DNA from 3 places in the Streptomyces sp. NPDC053426 genome. Region 2 is predicted to be linked to each of the others. Evidence: riboswitches for the same ligand, from Rfam matches in the RefSeq annotation. Region 2 holds a riboswitch; each other region holds the start of a gene.
What was found. A riboswitch is a leader RNA that binds a small molecule or an ion and turns the genes downstream of it on or off. The one in region 2 is predicted to bind cyclic di-AMP.
Positions count from the first base shown of each region.

Region 1 (7,586 bases), on a different contig from region 2:
CCGCCCGGCGGGGGCGACCAGGAGGTAGCGCAGGGTGCCGGCGTTCGCCTCGCCGGCGACGGCGTCGCCCGCGACGACCCCGATCGCCATGGGCAGGAAGAACGGCAGCGTGGCGGCGAGCGCGGTGAAGACCAGGAACAGTCCGTTGTTGGTGATCTGCGAGATGAACGCCGGTCCTCCCCCGCCGCCCCCGCCACCGGCCGACGAGCCGTCACCGGTCTCGATCCGCACGGCGATCCCGACCAGGACCGGTACGGCGGCCAGCACCCCGAGCAGGGCGAGGGTGCGCCAGCGCCGGAAGGTGGTGAGCAGCTCGCTGCGGAACAGTCCGAGGGTCCACAGCGGGTTCGCCCTGCGCACCGCTTCAGCCCGCGACATCGAAGCCCTCCCCGGTCAGCGCCACGAACGCGTCCTCCAGCGAGGCCCGTTCCGCCCCGAAGCCGCGTACCCGGACGCCCGCCGTCACCAGCGCCGCGTTCACCTCGGCGAGGTCACGCTCGGGCACCTCGCCGGTCACCCGCTCCCCGTCCACGACGACGTCGGCGACCCCCTGCTCCTTGAGCACCCGGGCGGCGTCCGCCGGGTCGGGGGTGGTCACCACCAGCCGGCCCCGGGCGCCCGCGGCCAGGTCGGCGACCGGGCCCTGGGTGATCAGCCGGCCCCGGGCCATCACGGCGGCGTGCGTGCACACCTGCTCGATCTCGTCGAGGAGGTGGGAGGAGAGGAAGACGGTGGTGCCGTCCGAGGCCAGTTCGCGCACCAGTGTGCGGATCTCCCGCATGCCCTGCGGGTCGAGGCCGTTGGTGGGCTCGTCCAGGACGAGCAGCCGGCGCGGCTGGAGCAGGGCGGCCGCGAGGCCGAGGCGCTGCTTCATGCCGAGGGAGTACGCCTTCGCCTTCTTGCCGGCGGCGGCCGTGAGGCCCACCCGGTCCAGGGCGGCGGCGACGCGGGCACGCCGGGTGCGCGGGTCGGCGGTCGGGTCGGCGGCGTCGTAGCGGAGCAGGTTGTCGCGGCCGGAGAGGAAGCCGTACAGGGCAGGGCCCTCGATGAGGGCGCCGACGTGGGGCAGCACGGCGCGCGCGGAGCGCGGCATGGGGCGCCCCAGGACGTGCGCCGTGCCGGAGGTCGGCTCGATCAGGCCCATCAGCATGCGGATGGTGGTGGTCTTGCCGGAGCCGTTGGGGCCGAGGAAGCCGAAGACGCTGCCCGCCGGGACGGTCAGGTGCAGACCGTCGACGGCGGGCTGTCCGCCGCGGTAGCGCTTGGTGAGCGCGCGGGTGGTGATGACTCCCTCACCCGCGTGCACCCCGTCCGGCTCACTGGCGGACGCCTCGCCCATCGGCTCCCTCGTTCCTTGACTACGTCACTGGCCCCGGGGCCTTACTTCCCCGCGTCGGCCGCCTTCACGAGCGCGTCCTTGGTGACGGTGCCCACGTAGACCTTGCCGTCCTCGGTGATCAGGGCGTTCACCAGGCGGGTGCTGAACACCGTGCCGGTGCCGAACTCGCCCTCGACCTGGTCGCCGAGCGAGCCGAGGAAGCCTTCGAGGTCACCGCCGGCCCCGCCGGTGGGCAGGTCGGTGGGCAGGCCGCCCTCGGCGCCGGTGTCGAAGGTGGCGACGGTGTTCCAGCCCTCGCCGAGCATCTTCAGCCCGTCGAGGCCCTTGGCCAGGTCCTCCTCGGACTTCGGGGCGTTCTCCGGCTTCCCGGAGTGCTCCCGGCCGTGGTCGAGTTCGCCGTCCTCGGTCACCTTGGCGCCCTTGGGCGGGGTGAAGTCGAACGTCGAGGCGGCCGGCTTGTCGAAGCTCACCTTGGTGAAGCCGACGTCCACGACGGCCGCGCCGCCGCTCGACGGGGTGAGCGTGAACTTCAGCGGCATACCGGTCTTGTGATCGACCGCGATGCTGATCGCGCCGACCGTGGAGCCGGACTGCCGGGGCTTGACGACCAGCCTGTACGCGTCCCGGCCGGCCACCTGGGCGGTGCCGTCGACGGTCACGGACGTGGTGTCGTCGACCGACTTCAGCGCCTCCTCGGCGAAGTCCTTCGGGGTGGCCGGGGGCTGCTGCTCCCGGTCCTCGCCGGAGGCGTCGACGGTGCCGTGGTAGACCTCGTTGGAGCCGCTGTCGTAGCCCCAGACGTCCTTGCCGTTGTGGATCAGGCTGTACTCGGCGGCGTTCTCCAGGAGCGACACCTTCTGCCGGTCCGGGCCGTCGGCCGCGATCCGCAGCGTGTGCGTGCCGGAGGCCAGTTCGGTGAGCTTCGCGGACGGGTCGGCCGAGGAGCCGCCGTCCTCGCCCTGCCCCATGGCGCCGGACGCGAGGCTGTTCTCCAGGCCGCCGAGGTCCGGCAGACCGAGGTCCGTGGTGATCTTCACGGTGCCGGACAGCTGCTCGACGTCCGACTTCGCGATCTTCTCTATGAGCTGCGCGGCGGTGATCTCCGGCAGGTCGGGGTCGCCGGAGTCGGCGATCGCGGGGACGAGCCCGATGGTCGCGGCCGCCACTCCCATCACCGTGACCGGGACGACGTACCGCGCGGCCCTGCGCCGCCCCGCGCGCGGCTCGTCGGCCTCCCGCGCGGTCGTCATGTCGTCGGATTCGTACGGTGCCATGTGTGCCCTACCTCCGTGGTCGGCGGCGGCTTTCGTCTCGTGACCTCGCACCAGTCTCACCCTGAGCCGCCATTCTCACCCGAATCGGTGAGAAGTGGTGTTGTCCGTCGTGGTCCATCTGACCAAATCCGGCAGGCGGATTCGTCAGACCCCGGACGCAACTCCACGTACTGCTGGGGTATGACACGGGGGACGGTTTCCTCCCCCGACCAGTAGGGGTCGGGGGGGAGTTCGGGCCGGCTCAGCCCGCGCGGTGCACCACCGCGTCGCACAGTTGCACGAGTGCCGTCCTCGCCTCGCACTCCGGCAGCGGGGCGAGCGCCGCGCGCGCCTCCTCGGCGTAGCGCACGGTGTCCCGGCGGGCCTGCTCCAGCGCGGGGTGGGCGCGCAGCAGCCGCAGCGCCTCGGCGTGCCGGGCGTCGTCGGTGAGGTCGGAGTCGAGCAGCTCACACAGGGCGATGTCGTCGGCGAGGCCCAGCCGGGCCGCCCGTTCGCGCAGCCGCAGCACGGGCAGGGTGGCGATGCCCTCGCGCAGGTCGGTGCCGGGGGTCTTGCCGGACTCGTGGGAGTCGGAGGCGATGTCCAGGACGTCGTCGGCGAGCTGGAAGGCGACGCCGAGCCGCTCGCCGTACTGGGTGAGCACGTCCACGACCGTCTCGTCGGCGCCGGACATCATCGCGCCGAACCGGCAGGCGACGGCGACCAGCGAGCCGGTCTTGCCGCCGAGCACGTCCAGGTAGTGGTCGACCGGGTCGCGGCCGTCCTGGGGGCCCGCGGTCTCCAGGATCTGCCCGGTGACCAGCCGCTCGAACGCCTCGGCCTGCACCCGTACGGCCTCAGGGCCGAGGTCGGCCAGGATGTGCGAGGCCCGCGCGAAGAGGAAGTCGCCGGTGAGGACCGCGACGGAGTTGCCCCAGCGGGCGTTCGCGCTGTCGACGCCGCGCCGCACCTCGGCCTCGTCCATCACGTCGTCGTGGTACAGCGTGGCCAGATGGGTGAGCTCCACGACCACGGCCGAGGGCACGACACCGGGCGCGTAGGGGTCGCCGAACTGGGCGGCGAGCATCACGAGCAGCGGGCGGAACCGCTTGCCGCCGGCCCGCACCAGGTGCTGGGCGGCTCCCGTGATGAAGGGGACCTCACTCTTGGTGGCCTCGAGCAGCCCTTCCTCGACAGCCGTCATTCCGGCCTGGACATCGGCTTCCAGAGCCTGGTCCCGCACGCTCAGCCCGAACGGCCCGACGACGGTCACGAGGGGTCTCCTGTCTGCTGGTGTCCACTGGCGGTTACACGGAATGTCGATAGGTCGCTGCCATCACTCAAGTCAGCGTATCCGGTCACGTTTCGATCACCGCCAGCGCCCAGGGTTACGGGCAGGGCGATACGGGATCAGGAGCGGAGTGCTTTTGATCGGTTGATAACAACGGACATACTTCGGCTTTCCCGGACGTAGCAATCCACTCCTCGACCCGGCTCCCGGTCCGGCTTTCGGCCCGCCTCCCGGGCCCCGCCTCGCCACGCGAACCCATCCTGCCCGCCCCGGCGTCCGATTTGCCGCAAATACCGAGCTAATTCCCCTTGGCGAAAAATGCGCTCACAGGTGATCCCCAGTGAAGTGGGTCACGCGTGATCCGGCACCCCCGCCGCCCCCCGCCACTCGCCTTCTCCCTTCCCCCGGCGTCGAGTTGACCCTTGGCGACAGCAAAGGATCAAGCACCCCAAAACCCCCATCACAAGATCAAACGGCATCTTCCGTGATGCCCGCACTTGTTCCCGACATGTGCTCTCGCATACGTTCCGGGCCTGCCGGGTGGACGCCTAATCCTGCCGCCGCCCGCATCACACCCGACCACGAACTCAAGACGGCAGGAGTGGGGGACCCAGGTAAGTCGCCGCACCGGACACCGCACCGGGACGGCTAGGGGTGAAGCCATGCCCGCAGGGGCACGGCCGGGCACTCTCCCGCCCGAACCCGACAGCTCACCTCGCAGGCGTAGGAGAGGAACCCAGACATGCCTGCTTCCGTTCAGCTCGGCCGCTTCGGCAACCGCCGCCTCGCCCGCTCCCTCGCCGTCGCCGGCACCGGCGTCGCCATGGTCGCCCTGCCGCTGTTCGGCGCGACCAGCGCCTCCGCCGCCACCACCGAGCCCGCGACGACGACCGCCGCCTCCGTGACGGCGTACCCGGACAACCTCGACGGCTGGATCCGCGAGTCGCTGGACATCATGGCGCAGCACGGCATCCCGGGCAGCTACGACGCCATCCACCGCAACATCATGCGCGAGTCCTCCGGCAACCCGTACGCCATCAACAACTGGGACTCCAACGCCGCCAAGGGCACCCCGTCGAAGGGTCTGCTGCAGGTCATCGACCCGACCTTCGCGGCCTACCACGTGCCCGGCACCGCCTTCGACCCGTACGACCCGGTCGCGAACATCACGGCGGCCTGCAACTACGCGGCCGACCGCTACGGCTCCATCGACAACGTCTTCGGCGCGTACTGAGCCACCCGCTGACGGGCGAGCGTCATCGCCCCGCCGAACAGTCGCTCGAGGACGACGGCCACGCCGTCGTCCTCGTTCGACGTGGTGACCTCGTCCGCCACCGCCTTCAGTTCGGGATGCGCGTTGGCCATGGCGACGCCGTGGGCCGCCCAGTCGAACATGGGGACGTCGTTCGGCATGTCGCCGAAGGCGATCGTCCGCGCCGGGCTCAGCCCCAGGTGCTCGGCGGCCAGCGCCAGGCCGGTCGCCTTGGTCACCCCGCACGGCTGGAGCTCCACGGTGCCCGGCCCCGACATGGTGACCGTGGCCAGTGACCCGACCACCGACCGGGCCGCAGCCGCCAGCGCGTCGTCGGACAGGTCCGGGTGGCGCAGCAGCACCTTGCTGATCGGCCGGTCCCACAGCTCGGCCCGCCGCTCGACCCGCACCGCGGGCAGGGTCGGGTGCGGCATCAGATAACCGGGCTCGATCAGCGTCAGCCCGTCGACCCCGTCCTGGTCGACCGCGGCGTACACCTCCCCCACCTCGGCCTCGATCTTGCCGAGCGCCGTCTCCGCCAGCTCCCGGTCCAGGGTCACGGACCACAGCAGCCGGTGCGCGCCGGCGTCGTACACCTGCGCGCCCTGTCCGCACACCGCGAGTCCCGTGCAGCCGAGGTCGTCCAGGAGCGGCCGCACTCTGGGGGCCGGTCGCCCCGTCACCACGAGGTGCCGCGCGCCGGCCCGCTCCGCCCGCGCGAGCGCGGCGAGGGACCGGTCGGAGAGGGTGTCGTCGCCGCGCAGCAGCGTCCCGTCCAGGTCGGTGGCGATGAGTGAGTACGCGGTGGGTGCGGCCATGATCAGAGAATACGGACAACCCGACGGTCCGATTCACCGTGCCCGTTTGCGTTCGCTTTCGGTGCGGTTCCCCTTCTCTCGACGCCGGGTAAGGACCGGTTCAGGTCTCTTTCCCCGTTTGGCAAGAACATGGTCCGCTATCTACCGTCCGCCCGGTCCGGGGCGGTACCTTCCAAGGGTCCAGGGGGGACTTGATCGGGGGGTCAGGTGAGCAGTGGACGCATGCGTGTGCTGAGGCCCGGGGAGCTCGGCGAGGGGGAGCGGGAGCGCTGGCGGGAACTGCGCGCCGCGACGGACGCACCGCGCAACCCGTTCATGGAACCGGAGTTCAGCGTCGCCGTGGCCCGGGTGCGCCCGCGGGCCCGGGTCGCGGTGCTGTACGAGGGCGCTCAGCCGGTGGGTTTCCTGCCGTACGAGCGGGGTGCGCTGGGGCAGGGCCGGGCGATCGGGCTCGGGGTGTCGGACTGCCAGGGCGCGGTCCTGGGCCCCGGCGTCGCCCTGGAGACGGACGAACTGCTGCGGGGCTGCTCGGTGTCGAGCTTCGCCTTCGACAACCTGGAGGCGGACCAGGGGCTGTTCGTGCCGTACGCGGCCGAGGAGCACGCCACCTACGTCATCGACGTGGAGAAGGGCTACGAGACGTACGAGTCGGTGCTGCGCACCCAGTCGCCGAAGTTCCTGAAGACCACGCTGGCCAAGGAGCGCAGGCTGGGCCGCCAGGCCGGAGCCGTGCGGTTCGTCTTCGACGAGCGCGACCCGGCCGCGCTGCGCACGCTGATGGAGTGGAAGTCGGCGCAGTACCGCAGGACCGGGCGGCGCGACCGGTTCGCGCAGGAGTGGATCGCCCGGCTCGTGGGCCGGCTCGCCGGGACCCGGGCCGCCCAGTGCACGGGCACGCTGTCGGTCCTGTACGCCGGGGAGCGCCCCGTCGCCGCGCACTTCGGGCTGCGCTCGGCGTCCGTCCTGGCCTGCTGGTTCCCGGCGTACGACCCGGAGTTCGCGAAGTACTCGCCGGGTCTGGTGCTGCATCTGCGGATGGCCGAGGCGGCGGCGGCCGAGGGCATCGGGATGCTCGACATGGGGCGCGGTCCGGCCGAGTACAAGGACTCGCTGAAGACCGGCGAACTCGCCGTCTACGAGGGGGCGGCGACCCGTCCGGGCGTGGGCGCCGCGCTGCACCGGCTGAGCCGCGAGCCCGCGCGCCGCGCGCACGGATTCGTCCGCGCCCGTCCGCGCCTGGCGGCGCTGGCGGCACGGACCCTGAAGGGCGCGGCACGGCTGCGCCGGTCGTGAGGAGGGGGAGGACGGATGTCCCGAAGAGCACGTACGCAGGAGGAGATACGACGGTTCCTGGCCATCGGCGCGGTGCAGGTCGCCGAGATCGACCTGGACGGTGACGAGGCCGCACCGAGACCCGGACCGGGCAGCCCACCGATCACCCACGGCGAGGTGTTCCTGCTGGTCAGGCGGGCGGGCCGCCCGGTGGGGACGCTGCTGACCCGGGTGCCGGAGGGCGCGGACCCGCGGGCGGCGCTGACGGAGGCCGCCTCCGCGGTGGCGGCGGAGGCCGTGGAGGTGACGGCGGCGGAGGCCGTGGGGGTGACGGGCGGCGGGGAGCCGCCGTACGCCTCGG
Region 1 covers NZ_JBVJKE010000004.1:243,272-250,857, reverse strand. The annotation lists gene ACZ62B_RS10580 (ABC transporter permease) at 1-378, opposite strand, end outside; gene ACZ62B_RS10575 (ABC transporter ATP-binding protein) at 365-1,339, opposite strand; gene ACZ62B_RS10570 (LolA family protein) at 1,381-2,613, opposite strand; gene ACZ62B_RS10565 (polyprenyl synthetase family protein) at 2,855-3,865, opposite strand; cyclic di-AMP (ydaO/yuaA leader) riboswitch at 4,494-4,622, shown strand; gene ACZ62B_RS10560 (transglycosylase SLT domain-containing protein) at 4,626-5,117, shown strand; gene ACZ62B_RS10555 (HAD family hydrolase) at 5,081-5,953, opposite strand; gene ACZ62B_RS10550 (GNAT family N-acetyltransferase) at 6,176-7,246, shown strand; gene ACZ62B_RS10545 (glycosyltransferase family 2 protein) at 7,262-7,586, shown strand, end outside.
Region 1: linked by a shared signal. The riboswitch ahead of ACZ62B_RS10560 (transglycosylase SLT domain-containing protein) and the one ahead of ACZ62B_RS06960 (M23 family metallopeptidase) in region 2 are both predicted to bind cyclic di-AMP.

Region 2 (7,586 bases):
AACGCTCCCGTCCCGGCGACAGCGACCCGACCTGGCTCGGCTTCTACTCCTACGACCGTTTCGCCGCCGACGCCGCGGAGTGCTACCGCGACCTGAAGGCGCCCCGCCAGGTCCGCCGCTTCACCGAGCAGGCGCTGTCCAGTCCGACGGAGGAGTTCGTGCGCTCGCACGGACTGCGGCTGGTCGTCTCGGCGGTCGCCGAACTGGAGTCGGGCAACCTGGACGCGGCCTGCGAGCAGGGCGTCCGCGCGGTGGAGGTCGCGGGCCGCATCTCGTCCGTCCGCACCACCGAGTACGTCAGGGACCTCCTGCACCGTCTGGAGCCCTACAGCGACGAACCCCGCGTGGTCGAACTGCGCGAACGCGCCCGCCCGCTGCTGATGACGACCGCCTGACCCGGTCCGCGCGTCAAGAACCCGCCTTTCGGGTTTGAAGGCGTTGTCAGTGGCGCAGTGCACTATCGGACGCGGGAGGTGGTGCGGGTGGTGACGGGGCGGTCGTACGACTGCGACGTACTGGTGATCGGCGGCGGGATCGTCGGCCTGTCGACGGCGTACGCGCTCACGCGCGCGGCGCCGGGCACGCGGGTCGCGGTGCTGGAGAAGGAGCCGGGGCCCGCCCGGCACCAGACGGGCCGCAACAGCGGCGTCATCCACAGCGGCGTCTACTACCGCCCCGGCTCGCTGAAGGCGCGGTACGCGGTGTCGGGCGCCGCGGAGATGGTCAAGTTCTGCGCGGAGTACGACATCCCGCACGCCGTGACGGGCAAGCTGATCGTCGCCACGACCCGCGAGGAGCTGCCCCGGCTGCACGCCCTGGTCCAGCGCGGCCGGGAGAACGGCATCGCGGTCCGCGAGCTGTCCGGCGCGCAGATCGCGGAGTACGAGCCGGAGGTCGACGGCCTGGCCGCCATCCACGTCGGCACCACCGGCATCTGCGACTTCACCGCGGTGGCCCGCCGGCTCGCCCAGGCGGCGGAGGCGGCGGGCGCGGAGATCCGCTACGGGGCACGGGTGATACGCGTCGACCGCCGCCCCGACCGGGGAGTCGCCGTCCTGACGGCCGGCGGCGACGTCGTACGCGGCCGGGTGCTGGTGAACTGCGCCGGTCTGCACTGCGACGAGATCGCCCGCCGCACCGGCGACGAGCCCGGCGCCCGGATCGTGCCGTTCCGCGGCGAGTACTACGAGCTGGCCCGGCCGGAACTGGTGCGCGGCCTGGTCTACCCGGTGCCCGACCCGGCGTTCCCCTTCCTCGGCGTCCACCTCACCCGGGGCATCGACGGCGGCGTCCACGTCGGCCCCAACGCGGTACCGGCACTGGCCCGCGAGGGCTACGACTGGCGCACGGTGCGTCCGCGCGAGCTGGGGGCGACCCTGGTCTGGCCGGGCTCCTGGCAGCTGGCCCGCCGCCACTGGCGGTACGGCACCGGCGAACTGCACCGCTCGCTCTCCGGACGGGCCTTCACCCGGGCCGTGCGCCGGCTGCTGCCCGCGGTGCGGGAGGACGACCTGGTGCCGGCGGCGGCCGGGGTACGGGCCCAGGCGGTCCTGCGGGACGGCACCCTGGCCGACGACTTCCTGATCCAGGAGACCGCCCGCACGGTCCACGTACTGAACGCCCCCTCCCCGGCGGCGACGGCATCCCTGCCGATCGGCCGCGAGGTCGCGCGACGGGCCCTGGCCGCGCTGGAGACGGCGGGACGCTGAACCCCGGACGCCCGGACCGACGCGTCGCTGCCCCCGCGCACGGGGCCACGGCGGCGACCAGGAGCGCGGGCCCACGTCGCCCTGGCCGGGTGAACGGGACACCGACGGGCACACGGCCGCACAGCCGCAGCCGGCCCGCAAGGGACGCCCCGAACCGCGACCTGGCCGGCGCACAGCGCCCACGGCACGCGGCCGCCCGCCGGCCCCGCCGGCCCCGCGAGAGCCGCCCCCGGGATTCCGTTCCGGGGCTCGGTGCGCGGGCCCCGTAAAATCGGAGGCACTGTGTCTGACACCGTTAACGCTTCCGAAGCCCTTCGTCCCGCCCCCGGCCAGGACTCGCCGCACACGCCCGGAGTGCCGGTCCGGCACACCCGGGCCAAGGGGGAGCCCCGGTTCCCCGACGGACCGAAGGCCGATCCCGCCGGGTCGCACTTCGAGCGGCGGATCCGGAGCTTCCAGCCGCGGCGCAGCCGGGTGACCGCCGGGCAGGCGGACGCCCTGCAGCGGCTGTGGCCCGCCTGGGGCTTCGACATCGACGGCAGCCGGCGGCTCGACCTCGCGGAGTTCTTCGGCAACGACAACCCGGTCGTCCTGGAGATCGGCTTCGGCATGGGCGAGGCGACCGCGCGGATGGCCGCCGCCGACCCGGCCACCAACATCCTCGCCGTGGACGTCCACACCCCCGGCCAGGGCAATCTGCTCAACCTCGCCGACCAGCTGGGGCTGACCAACGTACGGGTCGGCAACGGTGACGCGATCATCCTGCTGCGCGAGATGCTCGCCCCCGGCTCGCTCGGCGGGCTGCGCGTGTACTTCCCCGACCCCTGGCCGAAGAAGCGGCACCACAAGCGGCGGCTGATCCAGCCGGAGTTCCTCACCCTCGCCGCGACCCGCCTCGCGCCGGGGGCGGTGCTGCACTGCGCCACCGACTGGGAGCCGTACGCGGAGCAGATGCTCCAGGTGCTCACCGAGCACCCCGGCTTCGAGAACACGCGGCCGGACGGCGGTTTCGCGCCGCGTCCGGCCTTCCGGCCGCTCACCCGTTTCGAGGGGCAGGGACTGGAGAAGGGTCATGTCGTGAACGACGTGCTCTTCCGCCGCGTACCGCGGGACGAGCAGGCAGCAGACCGAGCCTGATACAGCCCCGCCTCGTGAGGGTCGATCCCGTGGCCACCAGTCCCCCGCACCCGACGCCTCCCGGCGGAGCGCCGCGGCACGCGCACTGGTGGCAGCGCCCCTGGGTGCGGTACGGCGCGCTGATCACGCTGCTCGCCCTGTCCGGTCTCGTCATCCTCGCGCTGGTGCGCGAGCAGACCGGGACGCGGGGGTTCCTGGTCGGGCTCGGCCTCGCCGTCCTGCCCGTGCCGCTGCTCGTCGCCGCCTTCCGGTGGCTGGACCGGGTCGAGCCGGGACCCTGGCGGAACCTGCTGTTCTCCTTCGCCTGGGGTGCCTGCGCGGCGGCGCTGATGGCGATCGTCGCGAACAGTTTCGCCACCCGGTGGATAGCGACGGCGACCGCCGACCCGACCGGCGCCGACACCCTCGGCTCGACCGTCATAGCGCCGGTGGTGGAGGAGTCCGCGAAGGCCGCGGCCGTCCTGCTGGTGTTCCTGTTCCGCAGACGCGACTTCACCGGGATCATCGACGGCGTGGTGATAGCCGGGGTCACCGCCACCGGCTTCGCGTTCACCGAGAACATCCTCTACCTCGGCACCGCCTTCGGCACCGACCAGCTCACCGGCGACAGCGGCATCGCCTCGGTCACCGCGGCGACCTTCTTCGTCCGCGTCGTGATGTCGCCGTTCGCGCATCCGCTGTTCACCGTGCTCACCGGGATCGGCTTCGGCATCGCCGCGCTGTCCACGGACCGGCAGCGGGCCCGGCGCGTGCTGCCGCCGCTCGGCGGGCTGCTCCTCGCGATGGGCGTGCACGCGCTGTGGAACGGCTCCTCGGCGCTCGGCCAGTACGGCTTCCTCGCGGTGTACGCGGCGTTCATGGTGCCGGCGTTCGGTCTGCTGACCTGGCTGGCGGTGTGGACGCGGCAGCGGGAGCTGCGGACCGTACGGGCGGAGCTGCCGGCGTACGTGGCCGCCGGGTGGCTCAACGCGGCGGAGCCGTTCGCACTGGGCTCGATGCGGGCGCGGCGCGTCGCCCGGCGGTACGCGCGCCGCCACGGCGGGAGGGCGGCGGCACGATCGGTCGCCGCGTACGAGGCGTACGCGACGTCGCTGGCGTTCCTGCGGCACCGGGGGCGGCTCGGACGGGCGGGGACGGACTTCATCACGCGGGAACGCGAGCTGCTGCTGGAGCTGTGGCACCGGCGGTCAGCGGCCCGGCCCGCCCTGGAGCACGCGGCCCGCGCGACCGCGCCCCGGGTTCCGGTCGCCGCGGCACCGTGGGCGGGGTACGGCTGGTACGGCGCGTACGGCGGCTACGGGCATCCACCGCACGGACAGCCGCCGTACGGGTACCCGTACACCACGCACGACCCGAACGCCCGCCGGTCCTGACGGCCCCGCACCGCCCCCGAGAACACCCGACCGGCAGCCCTGACGTCGGGGGGTCGTCGTCGGGACTGCCGGGGTTCGGAAGCGGTGGGGCTCAGGGGGTGAGGCCCTTGCTCTGCAGCCACGCCATCGGGTCGATGCCCGAGCCGGAGCCGCCGGAGTGGACCTCCAGGTGGAGGTGGGCGCCGGTGGAGTTGCCGGTGGAGCCGACGCGGCCGATCACATCGCCGGTGTTGACCTTCTGGCCGACGCTGACGCTGATGGAGGACTGGTGGGCGTACCAGACCTCGGTGCCGTCGTCGAGCGTGAGCACGGTCTTGTAGCCGTAGGAGCCGTCCCAGCCGGCGGAGGTGATCGTGCCGGTGTGGACCGCCTTGATCAGCGTGCCCGTGGGGGCGGCGAAGTCGAGGCCGGTGTGGTAGCCGGAGGACCAGTAGGCGCCGGCCTGGCCGAAGGTCGAGGAGAGGGTGTACGAGGAGGTCGGCAGCGCGTACTGCTTGGCCAGCTCGGCGAGGCGCTCGGCCTCGGCCTTCTTCGCGGCCTCCTCCTCCGCCTTCTTCTTGGCGGCCTCGGCCTTGGCCTCGGCCTCCTTCTCCGCCTTGGCCGCGGCCTCGGCGGCCTGCTTCTCGGCGGCGGCGACGGCCTCGGCGGCGGCCTTGGTCTCGGCCTGGCTCTGCTGCTGCTCGACCTGGGCCATGATCCGGGTGCGCAGCGCCTCACCGGCGCCGGCGGTGCCCTGCTCGGTGTCGGCGGCGGTCATGGCGAGGGTGCTGAGGGGGGTGGACGATCCCTTGGGGGTTTCCTCGTCGGAGATGAGGGAACCCACGTTGGGGAGGTCGGGCATGGAGATCGAGACCGGCGGCTTGCCGGTCTGGGCGCTGGCCATGCCGCCGGCGCCGACGGCCGCTATGACGCCGACGCCCAGGACGGTGGAGCTGCGGGCGAGTCCTCCGCCGCGCTGCTTGGAGACGCGATGCCGGCCACGTACAGGGCGAAGGGACTCCGCGGTGGGGTTCCACTCCTCGAAGGGGCCCTCGTCGGTGCGGCCGGCGCCGTAGGCGACGGTGTCGCTCGGCTTGAACGGGGCCTCGGGGGCAGGCGGGTTGGACGCCACGTGGGCGCGCTCCTTTCCTTCCGTCTTCGCCTACCGGGTTAGCTGACGGGTTCGGAGCGGGAAGGTCTCCTACGCGCGTATACGAGCCGTGTTGCCACGGCGGTATCCACGCGATTCACCCCATGGTGGTGGTTCCCCGGTTCCCTTGCGGGATTCGGCGCGTGCGCACGGAGCCGCCTTCTGTGACGGCTGGGACGACCGCGCTGCGTTATCGAACGTTAATAGACGCGAGGGCCGGATTCCAAGCCGTTCCTCTTGATCGTTAACGATTTCCGGGGGGACTTAAGCTCCACGAGCGGCCAAAAACGGGCGAGTTGACCGCTCCTCAGGTCGCCTCGCGTGGCGGGTGGTTTCTGACGGTGTGTCAGTTGTTATGCGCTGCGGGGTGGATCGCTCACGTTGAGTGAGAACGGGGAATGGGTGAGGAACGGGCGGGGAGCGGATGGGGAGCGGAAAACACCGAGGGCCGGAATCCTTTGGATTCCGGCCCTCGGCCTTCAGTAGCGGGGACAGGATTTGAACCTGCGACCTCTGGGTTATGAGCCCAGCGAGCTACCGAGCTGCTCCACCCCGCGTCGGTAGGACCAGTGTACGCCATCAGCGGGACATGGCGCACACCCATTACCGGCGGCCCGGTCTCAGCGGCCGAACAGATGAGCGTTGGGTGCCTTGGCGCGGTCCTCGTGCTCCGGCAGGACGACCACGGTGGCGCCCCCGTCCGCCAGCACGCCGCTGCCGTCGGCGCCCGCCACGAACGTGTCCGGCTCGCGCCAGGCCGTGACCACCCGCCGTACCCCCGCGTCCAGGATCAGCCGGGCGCAGGGCGCGGGCCGGGACGCGCGGCGGGAGCAGGGCTCCAGGCTGGAGTACACGGTGGCGGTGACGAGCCGGGGGTCCGTGGGGTCGGTCTTGGCGAGCGCGGCCTCCTCCGCGTGCACCACCGGGTCGGCGCCCTCCCGGGAGTGGCCGCGCGCCAGCTCCGTACCGTCGGCGGCCACCACGACCGCGCCCACGCTGAACGCCGTCTCCGAGGGCGGGCACTCGGCGGCCAGCTCGCAGGCGAGGGCCAGCCAGTGGTGGTCGGCGGCGGAGGGCAGCGGGCCTGTGCCGGGGGCGGTGGGCTCGTAGCGCGTCAGGACGACGTCGCCGACCGGGCGGGTCTCGACCATCCGCAGCCGTCCGCCCTGGTAGGCGCCGGGGCCGAAGAGACGGGGGGCCTTGGGATCGCCGACGAACAGCGGGGCGAGGACCAGCTGGAGCTCGTCGGCCAGCCCCTCGGTGAGGAGCTGCGTGTGGACCGTGCCGCCGCCCTCGACCATGAGCCGCCGCACCCCGCGCTCGGCGTGCAGGTGCTCCAGCAGCCGCCGCCAGTCGAGCTCGGCGCCGAGCGGGACGACGTCGGCGGCGAGACCGAGGGCGTGGGCGCGCTCGGCGCCCCGGTCGGTCGTGCAGAGGACCTTCTCGCCGCCGGTGTGCCAGAACCGGGCCGCCGGGTCCAGGTCGCCGGAGCCGCTGACGGTGACCTTGAGCGGGTACTCGGCCCGGCCCGCGGCGAGGCGGGCGGCGCGCCGCTCGGGCGAGTTGACCAGCAGCCTGGGGTTGTCGGCGCGGATCGTGCCGGCGCCGACCAGGATGGCGTCCACGGACGCCCGTACCTCGTCGACCCGGTCGAAGTCGGCCGGGCCGGACAGCAGCAGCCGCTCGGGGCCGGTGTCGTCCAGGTAGCCGTCGAGGGAGACGGCGGCGGACAGCAGGACGTACGGGTGCGGCATCGGCGTACTCCGGGTGGGGCAGGTGTGGGGGTCCAGTCTGCCGGTCAGGGCTCGATCAGCCCCACGCGGATGGCGTACCGGGTGAGTTCCAGGCGGTCCCTCAGGCCGAGCTTGGCCAGCAGGTTGGCGCGGTGCCGCTCCACGGTCTTGGGGCTGATGACGAGGAGAGTGGCGATCTGCTGCGAGGTGTGGCCCTCGGCGACCAGCTTCAGGATCTCCTCCTCGCGGTCGGTGATCGCCTTGGCCGGCAGGGTGCGGCCCTCCCGCGCGAGATCGAGGTAGTTGTGGATGAGGGCGTTGACGGCGCCGGGGTAGAGGAACGGCTCGCCGCGCACGGTGGCGCGGCAGGCCTCGACGAGGTCGCGGTCGGCGACGGACTTCAGGACGTAGCCCGAGGCCCCGGCGGCGAGCGCCTCGAAGAAGAACTGCTCGTTGTCGTACATGGTGAGGATGAGGATGCGGGTCCCCGGCAGGGTGCGGGAGA
Region 2 covers NZ_JBVJKE010000003.1:11,487-19,072, forward strand. The annotation lists gene ACZ62B_RS06940 (MFS transporter) at 1-395, shown strand, start outside; gene lhgO (L-2-hydroxyglutarate oxidase) at 453-1,709, shown strand; gene trmB (tRNA (guanosine(46)-N7)-methyltransferase TrmB) at 1,992-2,846, shown strand; gene ACZ62B_RS06955 (PrsW family intramembrane metalloprotease) at 2,876-4,219, shown strand; gene ACZ62B_RS06960 (M23 family metallopeptidase) at 4,311-5,330, opposite strand; cyclic di-AMP (ydaO/yuaA leader) riboswitch at 5,343-5,500, opposite strand; tRNA gene ACZ62B_RS06965 (tRNA-Met) at 5,832-5,905, opposite strand; gene ACZ62B_RS06970 (dihydrofolate reductase family protein) at 5,969-7,102, opposite strand; gene ACZ62B_RS06975 (response regulator transcription factor) at 7,147-7,586, opposite strand, start outside.

Region 3 (7,586 bases), on a different contig from region 2:
AAAGGGCCCCCGGGCGCCGCTCAAACGCCATCCCGACTGCTCAGCGGAGTGCTACTGACCAGTAGCAAAGGGGAGCTAGGCCACGGACCAGGCGATGCCGTCGAGGATGTCGTGCTCCGACACCACGACCTCCTCCGCGCCGATCCGCTCCATGATCGCCAGGAGGACCAGGGCCCCGGCGCCGATCACATCCACTCGGCCCGGGTGCATGGAGGGCACCGCCGCGCGCTCGGCGTGGGTGGAGCGCAGCAGCCACTCGGTGATCTCGCGGACGCGGTCGCGGGAGACACGGGAGTGGTGGATGGCCTCGGAGTCGTACTCGGGGAGGTCCTGGGCGATCGCCGACACGGTCGTGACCGAGCCGGCCAGGCCGACCAGGGTGTGCGCCTCGCGCAGCGGGACCGTCTCCTCGGCGCGGTCGAGGGCGGCCTCGATGTCGGCCCGTATGGCCGCGATCTGCTCCTCGGTGGGCGGGTCCGTCACGGCCCCGTCCCGCACCAGGTGCCGCTCGGTCATCCGTACGCAGCCGACGTCCACGGAGCGGGCGGCGCGCACGTGGTCGTCGCCCACGACGAACTCGGTCGAGCCGCCGCCGATGTCCACGACCAGGAACGGGCGGCGCAGATCGGCCCGGCCCGTCAGCTCCCTGGTGGCCCCGGTGAAGGAGAACTCGGCCTCCTGGTCACCGGTGATGACCTCGGGCTCCACGCCCAGGATGTCCACCACCCCGCGCACGAACGCGTCGCGGTTCTCGGCGTCGCGGGAGGCGGAGGTGGCGACGAAGCGCAGGTGCTCCGCGCCGTGCTCCTTGATGATCTCCGCGTACTCGCGGCAGGCGGCGAACGTCCGCTCCAGCGCCTCCGGCGCCAGCCGGCCCGTACGGTCGACGCCCTGGCCGAGCCGTACGATCGTCATACGACGGTCCAGATCGGTGAGTTCACCGGTCTCCGGGTCCGCGTCGGCCACCAGCAGCCGGATGGAGTTCGTACCGCAGTCGACGGCGGCGACCCGGGTCACTGGCCGTCCTCCTTCGCGGGGAGCGTCACACAGGCGCCCTTGCTCCACCACTGGGGCAGCATCGCCAGCGCCTCGTCGCCCAGCGGGTTGACGCCGGGGCCCGCGGCCAGCGAGTGGGCGACCAGCACGTGCAGGCACTTCACCCGGTCCGGCATGCCGCCCGCGCTGGGGAAGTTCTTCAGCTCCTCGATCTCGTCGCGGCGCCGGATGTAGTCCTCGTGCGCCGCGCGGTACGCGGCCGCCAGCACCGGGTCGGTGGCCAGCCGCTCCGTCATCTCCTTCATCACGCCGTTCGCCTCCAGCGTCCCGATCGCGGAGTTCGCCTTCGGGCAGGTGAGGTAGTAGAGCGTCGGGAAGGGGGTGCCGTCGGGCAGCCTCGGCGCGGTCTCCACGACGTCCGGCTGTCCGCAGGGGCAGCGGTGCGCGATGGCGCGCAGCCCGCGCGGGGGCCGCCCGAGCTGCTGCTTGAAGGCCTCGACGTCCGCGTCGGTGGGTTCGGTGCGCGGGGTCGTGGGCGGGGGCGTGTCCATAACTGTCTTTCTTACGGCTTTCTGCGAAGGGTCACTGGTCTGCGGCGGCGTCGGCCTTGTCGACGCCGTCCCAGACGTTCGCGTACCAGGGGCGGTCGGCGGCTTCGAGATCCGTACGGGACTGCTTCGCCGTACCCGGGTCGATGACGATGTAGCCGGTCTCGCCGGGCAGGACGTAATGCAGCCGCCTGCGGATCTCCTGCTCGGCGTACGCGTCGTCCTGCCAGCGGGCCTTCATGTCGCGCAGCCGTTCGACCCGCTGACGGGCCTCGTCCTGCTCCTGCCGGAGGTCGGCGATGTCCGCGCGCTGGGAGACGTACTGCCGCATGGGATAGGCGAGGGCGACGATCAGGGAGCAGACCACCAGGGCGAGCAGCGCGGCCCGGCCGGTCAGCCGGGAGCGGCGGGCCTGGCGTTTGGTCTGCGAGCGGTAGACCCGGGCCGCGGTCTGCTCGCCGATCAGCCGGATCCTGGTCGCGGTGGAGAAACGGTCCCGGTCCTTGACCGCCATGTTCCCGCCTCTCGTTCACCGTCATACGCGCGTACGTCCCCGCACACGGTACGGGACCGGGTACGGGGACGTACGTACGACGCTGCCTCTTACGGGGCGGGTCAGCCCTTGAAGCGCGGGAACGCGCTGCGGCCGGCGTACACCGCCGCGTCGTCGAGGATCTCCTCGATGCGCAGGAGCTGGTTGTACTTGGCGACGCGCTCGGAGCGGGCCGGGGCGCCGGTCTTGATCTGGCCGCAGTTGGTGGCGACGGCCAGGTCGGCGATGGTGACGTCCTCGGTCTCGCCGGAGCGGTGGGACATCATGCACTTGAAGCCGTTGCGCTGGGCCAGCTCGACGGCGTCCAGGGTCTCGGTCAGCGAGCCGATCTGGTTGACCTTGACCAGCAGGGCGTTGGCGGCGCTCTCCTCGATGCCGCGGGCGAGGCGCTCGGGGTTGGTGACGAACAGGTCGTCGCCGACGAGCTGGACCTTGTCACCGAGCTTGGCGGTGATGGTCTTCCAGCCCTCCCAGTCGTCCTCGAACAGCGGGTCCTCGATGGAGACGAGCGGGTACGCCTCGACGAGCTCGGCGTAGTACTCGGTCATCTCGGCGGCGGAGCGCTCCTTGCCCTCGAAGGTGTAGGAGCCGTCCTTGTAGAACTCGGACGCGGCGACGTCGAGCGCGAGGGCGATCTGCTCGCCGGGGGTGTAGCCGGCCTCCTTGATGGCCTCGAGGATGAGGTCGAGGGCCTCGCGGTTGGAGCCGAGGTTCGGGGCGAAGCCGCCCTCGTCGCCGAGGCCGGTGGCCAGGCCCTTGCTCTTCAGGACCTTCTTGAGGGTGTGGTAGACCTCGGTGCCCCAGCGCAGGGCCTCGGAGAAGGACTCCGCGCCGATCGGGGCGATCATGAACTCCTGGATGTCCACGTTGGAGTCGGCGTGCGAGCCGCCGTTCAGGATGTTCATCATCGGCACCGGCAGCAGGTGCGCGTTGGGGCCGCCCAGGTAGCGGAAGAGCGGGAGGTCGCTGGCCTCGGAGGCGGCGTGGGCGACGGCGAGCGAGACGCCGAGGATGGCGTTGGCGCCGAGGGAGCCCTTGTTGTCGGTGGCGTCCAGGTCGAACATCGCCTGGTCGATCAGGCGCTGCTCGGTGGCGTCGTAGCCGACGAGCTCCGGGCCGATCTGCTCGATGACGGCCAGGACGGCCTTCTCGACACCCTTGCCCAGGTAACGGTTGGCATCGCCGTCACGGAGTTCGATGGCCTCGAAGGCGCCGGTGGAGGCGCCGGACGGGACGGCGGCACGACCCGTGCTGCCGTCGTCGAGGCCGACCTCGACCTCGACCGTGGGGTTGCCTCGGGAGTCCAGGATTTCCCGGGCTACGACGACGTCGATGGACGGCACGAGCATCTCCTTCTTGGATGTGACGCGGGTGAGCAGGACCCCGGAGGGTCTTGCGAGTCCGAGCCTAACCGGCTCGGGGCGATCGGGCCGCCGGTCGCCCGCCCCGTGGACAGAACCGAGAGTAAATTGTTTCCGAACGGAACAAAGCGGTTTCCGGAAACCCGGCCGTGAAAAACCCCGCCCCGGCGCGTACGGGGGAAAACGCACCGGGGCGGGGAGCAGGGGGGCAGCCGCTTACTTGAGGTGCAGCTGCTGGCCCGGGTAGATGAGGTCGGCGTCGTCGACGATGTCGTCGTTCAGCTCGAACAGCTCGGCCCAGCCGCCCTCGACGTCGTGCTCGGCGGCGATGGAGCTGAGCGTGTCGCCCTTGACGACCTTGTACTCGCCGTCGCCCTTCTCGACCTTCTCGCCGGTCGGGGTGGTGACGGTCTTCTCCTCGGCCTTCTTCTCGGCCTTCTTCTCGGCCTTCCGCTCGACCTGCTTCTCGGTCTCCTGCTCGGCGGCCGGGCGCTCGGCGGAGCGGGAGGCCTTCTGCCCGGTCTCACGGGTCTCGGTGGAACCGGTGCTCTGCGAGGAGCCCGAGTCGTTCGCGGAGGAGCCGGTGTAGGCGGCGTTGGACAGGCCCGTGCCGCAGACCGGCCAGGCGCCCTTGCCCTGGCCCGCGAGGACCTTCTCGGCGATCTCGATCTGCTGCGCCTTGCTGGCCTGGTCGGCGGTGGAGGCGTACTGCGTGCCGCCGTACGCGGCCCAGGTGGAGGCGGAGAACTGCAGACCGCCGTAGTAACCGTTGCCGGTGTTGATGGACCAGTTGCCGCCGGACTCGCACTGGGCGACGGCGTCCCACTCGGAGGCGGTGGCGGCGGAGGCGCTGCCGGCCGCCATCAGCGGGGCGGCGACGGCGGCGGAGGCGACACCGGCGACGGCGATCGCGCGGGTGGCCTTGGACGGACGACGGTGCTTGCCCTTGCCGGAGAACAGCATGGTGGATCCCCTCACCGACGCCTGCGAGGTGAGCTGTCGGGTTCGGGCCGGTTGAGTTGCCCGGCCACGCCCCTCACGGGACGCGGCTTCACCCCAAGCCCTCTCCGGTGTCAACCACCGGAAGGGGCGCTTACCTTGGGTCCCCCGCTCCTGCCTACGGCGCATGACGCGACGACTGTTCCCGTGCTGCCACTGGCAGGATTCGGCGTGGCGGCAGCCGGGGCCCGCGGTGGCGAGCGGTCACGACCGTAGACACGCGATCCGCGGAATTTCAAAGACGATCAGGGCCTCTGAGACCTATCTCTCACAGTCTTTAAACCGGACATTCGACGCGAACCATGACGCCAACTGCCGCCGCACCCGGGCTCTTTCGGGCGTCACTTTTCGTCCGGTTCGACCCCGACCTCGAGCTCCTGACCCGGCAGGATGAGGTCCGGGTCGGCGCCGACGACCTGCTCGTTCTCGGCGTAGAGCGACCGCCATCCGCCGCCCAGCTCAAGGGAGTCGGCGATGGACGAGAGGCTGTCGCCGGTGCGCACGGTGTACGAGCCGTCGGCGGCATCGCGCGAGGCGTCGGTGCCGCGCGAGGCATGCCGGCCGGACGATTCCGACGTACGGTCCTCCGCCCCACCCTCCTCGGCGGTGGCGCCGCGGTGGCGGCCGGTGCCGGTGCCTTCGGCGTCGGTGACCTCGGAAGAGCCGGTGGTCTGCCCGGACTTGTCCGACTCGTCACTCTTGGGAGTGGCCGAGGCGGAGGGGGAGGTGCCGGATCCACCGTCGGAGCCGGTGTCCGAATCCGTGCCCGAGTCGCTCGACTTGTCGGACTTGGCCGATTCACCGGCTGTTCCTTCACCGTCCTCCGCCCCTTCCGCGCCGGACGACGGATCGGACGTGGCCGACGGGGAGGACGAAGCGGACGAATCACCGGAGTCCGACGATCCGGACGAGTCCGAAGAGTCGGTGGAATCGGAAGAGCCGGAGGACCTGGAGGAGCCGGAGGAGCCGGACGTGTCCGAGGTCGAGTCCTCCGCCACGCCCGTGTCGATGTCGGCCGACGCCGAATCCTGGTTCAGGCCCGCCGTCAGTCCGCAGGTGCGCCACGCGCCGACCCCCTGGTCGGCGAGGATTCTCTCGGCCACGGCTATCTGCTGGCCGCGGCTGGCCTGGTCGGGGCTGGTCGCGTAGTCCAGTCCGCCGTAGTTCTCCCAGTCGTCCTGGGTCAACTGCAGGCCGCCGTAGTAGCCGTTGCCGGTGTTCTGGCTCCATGAGCCGCCGGACTCGCACTCGGCGACCCGGTCCCAGGTCGTGCCGTCGGCCGCGCTGGCGCTGCCGGCCCCGAGGAGCGGGATCGCGATGGCGGAGCCGGTCACCCCGGCCGCGACGAGGAGAGCCGGAGCCTGGCGGGGGCGGCGGTGCCGACCGTTCCCGGAGAGCATGCGGAGACCTTTCGCAAGACAGCAATGACCGACGCGGCGAACGGAATTCGAACCGATGCACCGCACTTGATGGGTGAACGTATCCGCAGACGATCACTTGTCACAAGTTCATGCCGCGCAGATCACGTGAAGATCACAGAGTTGAGGGCGTGTCATGTTTGCGCTGGTCCTCTCGGGGGCACAGCGGACGGCTGCCCGGTCCGTCACTTCCGCGGCGGGGTGAACTCCACCGGGAGCGTGCGCAGTCCGCGCATGATGAGCCCGCCCCGCCAGCGGAGTTCGGCCGGTTCCGCCGCGAGCCGCAGGTCCGGCAGGCGCGTCAGCAGGGTGGCGAGCGCGGTCTGGCCCTCCAGACGGGCCAGCGGGGCGCCCAGGCAGTAGTGGATGCCGTGGCCGTATCCCAGATGCTGGTTGTCGCGCCGGCCGAGGTCGAGCACGTCCGGGTCGGCGAACCGCTCCGGGTCCCGGTCCGCGGCGGCGAGCACGACGAGGACGGGGTCGCCGGCCGCGATGCGCTGCCCGCCGATGGTGACCGGCTCGGTGGCGAACCGCCAGGTGGCGAGCTCCACGGGACCGTCGTACCGCAGGAGCTCCTCGACACCGGTCTCCAGCAGCCCGCGCTCCCCGGCGGCGAGGGCCCGTTGCAGGCGCTCGCGCTGGCCGGGGTGGGTGAGCAGGGCGTAGGTGCCGTTGCCGATGAGATTGACGGTGGTCTCGAAACCGGCGAACAGCAGGATGAACGCCATGGCGGCGGCCTCGTTCTCGGTGAGGTGCTCACCGTGGTCGGAGGCGCGGATGAGGCCGGAGATGAGGTCCTCGCCGGGGACGGGTTCGGCGGGGAGCACCTCGCGCTTGCGGTGGATCAGCTCGGCGAGGTAGCCGCGCATCTTCTTCACGGACCGGGCGACCCCGCCGCGCGGGCCCCCGCCGTGCCGGATCATCATGCCCGCCCAGTCCCGGAAGTCGTCCTGGTCCTCGCGCGGGACGCCGAGCAGGTCGCAGATGGCGTAGATGGGCAGGGGGAAGGCGAACTCGTGGATGAGGTCGGCGGAGCCGCTGTCCGCGAACCGGTCGATGAGCCCGTCGGTGAGCTCCTGCACGCGGGGCGCGAACTCGGCGACCCGGCGCGGGGTGAACGCCTTGCTGACCAGCCGGCGCAGCCGGGTGTGGTCCGGCGGGTCGATGTTCAGCAGATGCGTCATCAGCTCCGCCTGCCGCTCCCCCGGGATACCGGTCTTGCCCTTGGCGTGCGCGGGCTCGTCGTGGTGCGCGGGGTTCTTGGACAGCCGGTTGTCGGCGAGCGTCTGCTTGGCATCGGCGTACCGCGTGACCAGCCAGGCCTCCACCCCACTGGGCAACCGGGTCCTGCGCACGGGCTCATGCTCACGCAGCCAGGCGTAGGCGGGGTAGGGATCGGCGGCGAACTCCCAGGTGAAGAGTTCGGGAGTGGTGGGCTGGTCATGCATGCGGTGACCCTAACGGGCGGAACGGGGAGCGCGGCGCGGCAGAACTCGGGTGACCGGGGTCGTCCGGCGGGTGCGGGCGCGTCGACGTTGTTCGCGCAGTTCCCCGCGCCCCTGAAGATGCGCTCCTTTCAGGGGCGCGGGGAACTGCGCGAAGGGGGTCTGGGGGCGAAGCCCCCAGGGACGGGAAGGGGCGGCGGGGGCGAAAAACCCCTGTCCGCACCCCGCGCTCAGCCCTCGCCCCGGCCGCCCTCCGCAAAACGAAT
Region 3 covers NZ_JBVJKE010000009.1:264,955-272,540, reverse strand. The annotation lists gene ACZ62B_RS20460 (Ppx/GppA phosphatase family protein) at 76-1,017, opposite strand; gene ACZ62B_RS20455 (DUF501 domain-containing protein) at 1,014-1,547, opposite strand; gene ACZ62B_RS20450 (FtsB family cell division protein) at 1,579-2,058, opposite strand; gene eno (phosphopyruvate hydratase) at 2,160-3,440, opposite strand; gene ACZ62B_RS20440 (transglycosylase family protein) at 3,675-4,421, opposite strand; cyclic di-AMP (ydaO/yuaA leader) riboswitch at 4,425-4,593, opposite strand; gene ACZ62B_RS20435 (transglycosylase family protein) at 4,799-5,857, opposite strand; gene ACZ62B_RS20430 (cytochrome P450 family protein) at 6,061-7,323, opposite strand; gene ACZ62B_RS20425 (nucleoside triphosphate pyrophosphohydrolase) at 7,551-7,586, opposite strand, start outside.
Region 3: linked by a shared signal. The riboswitch ahead of ACZ62B_RS20440 (transglycosylase family protein) and the one ahead of ACZ62B_RS06960 (M23 family metallopeptidase) in region 2 are both predicted to bind cyclic di-AMP.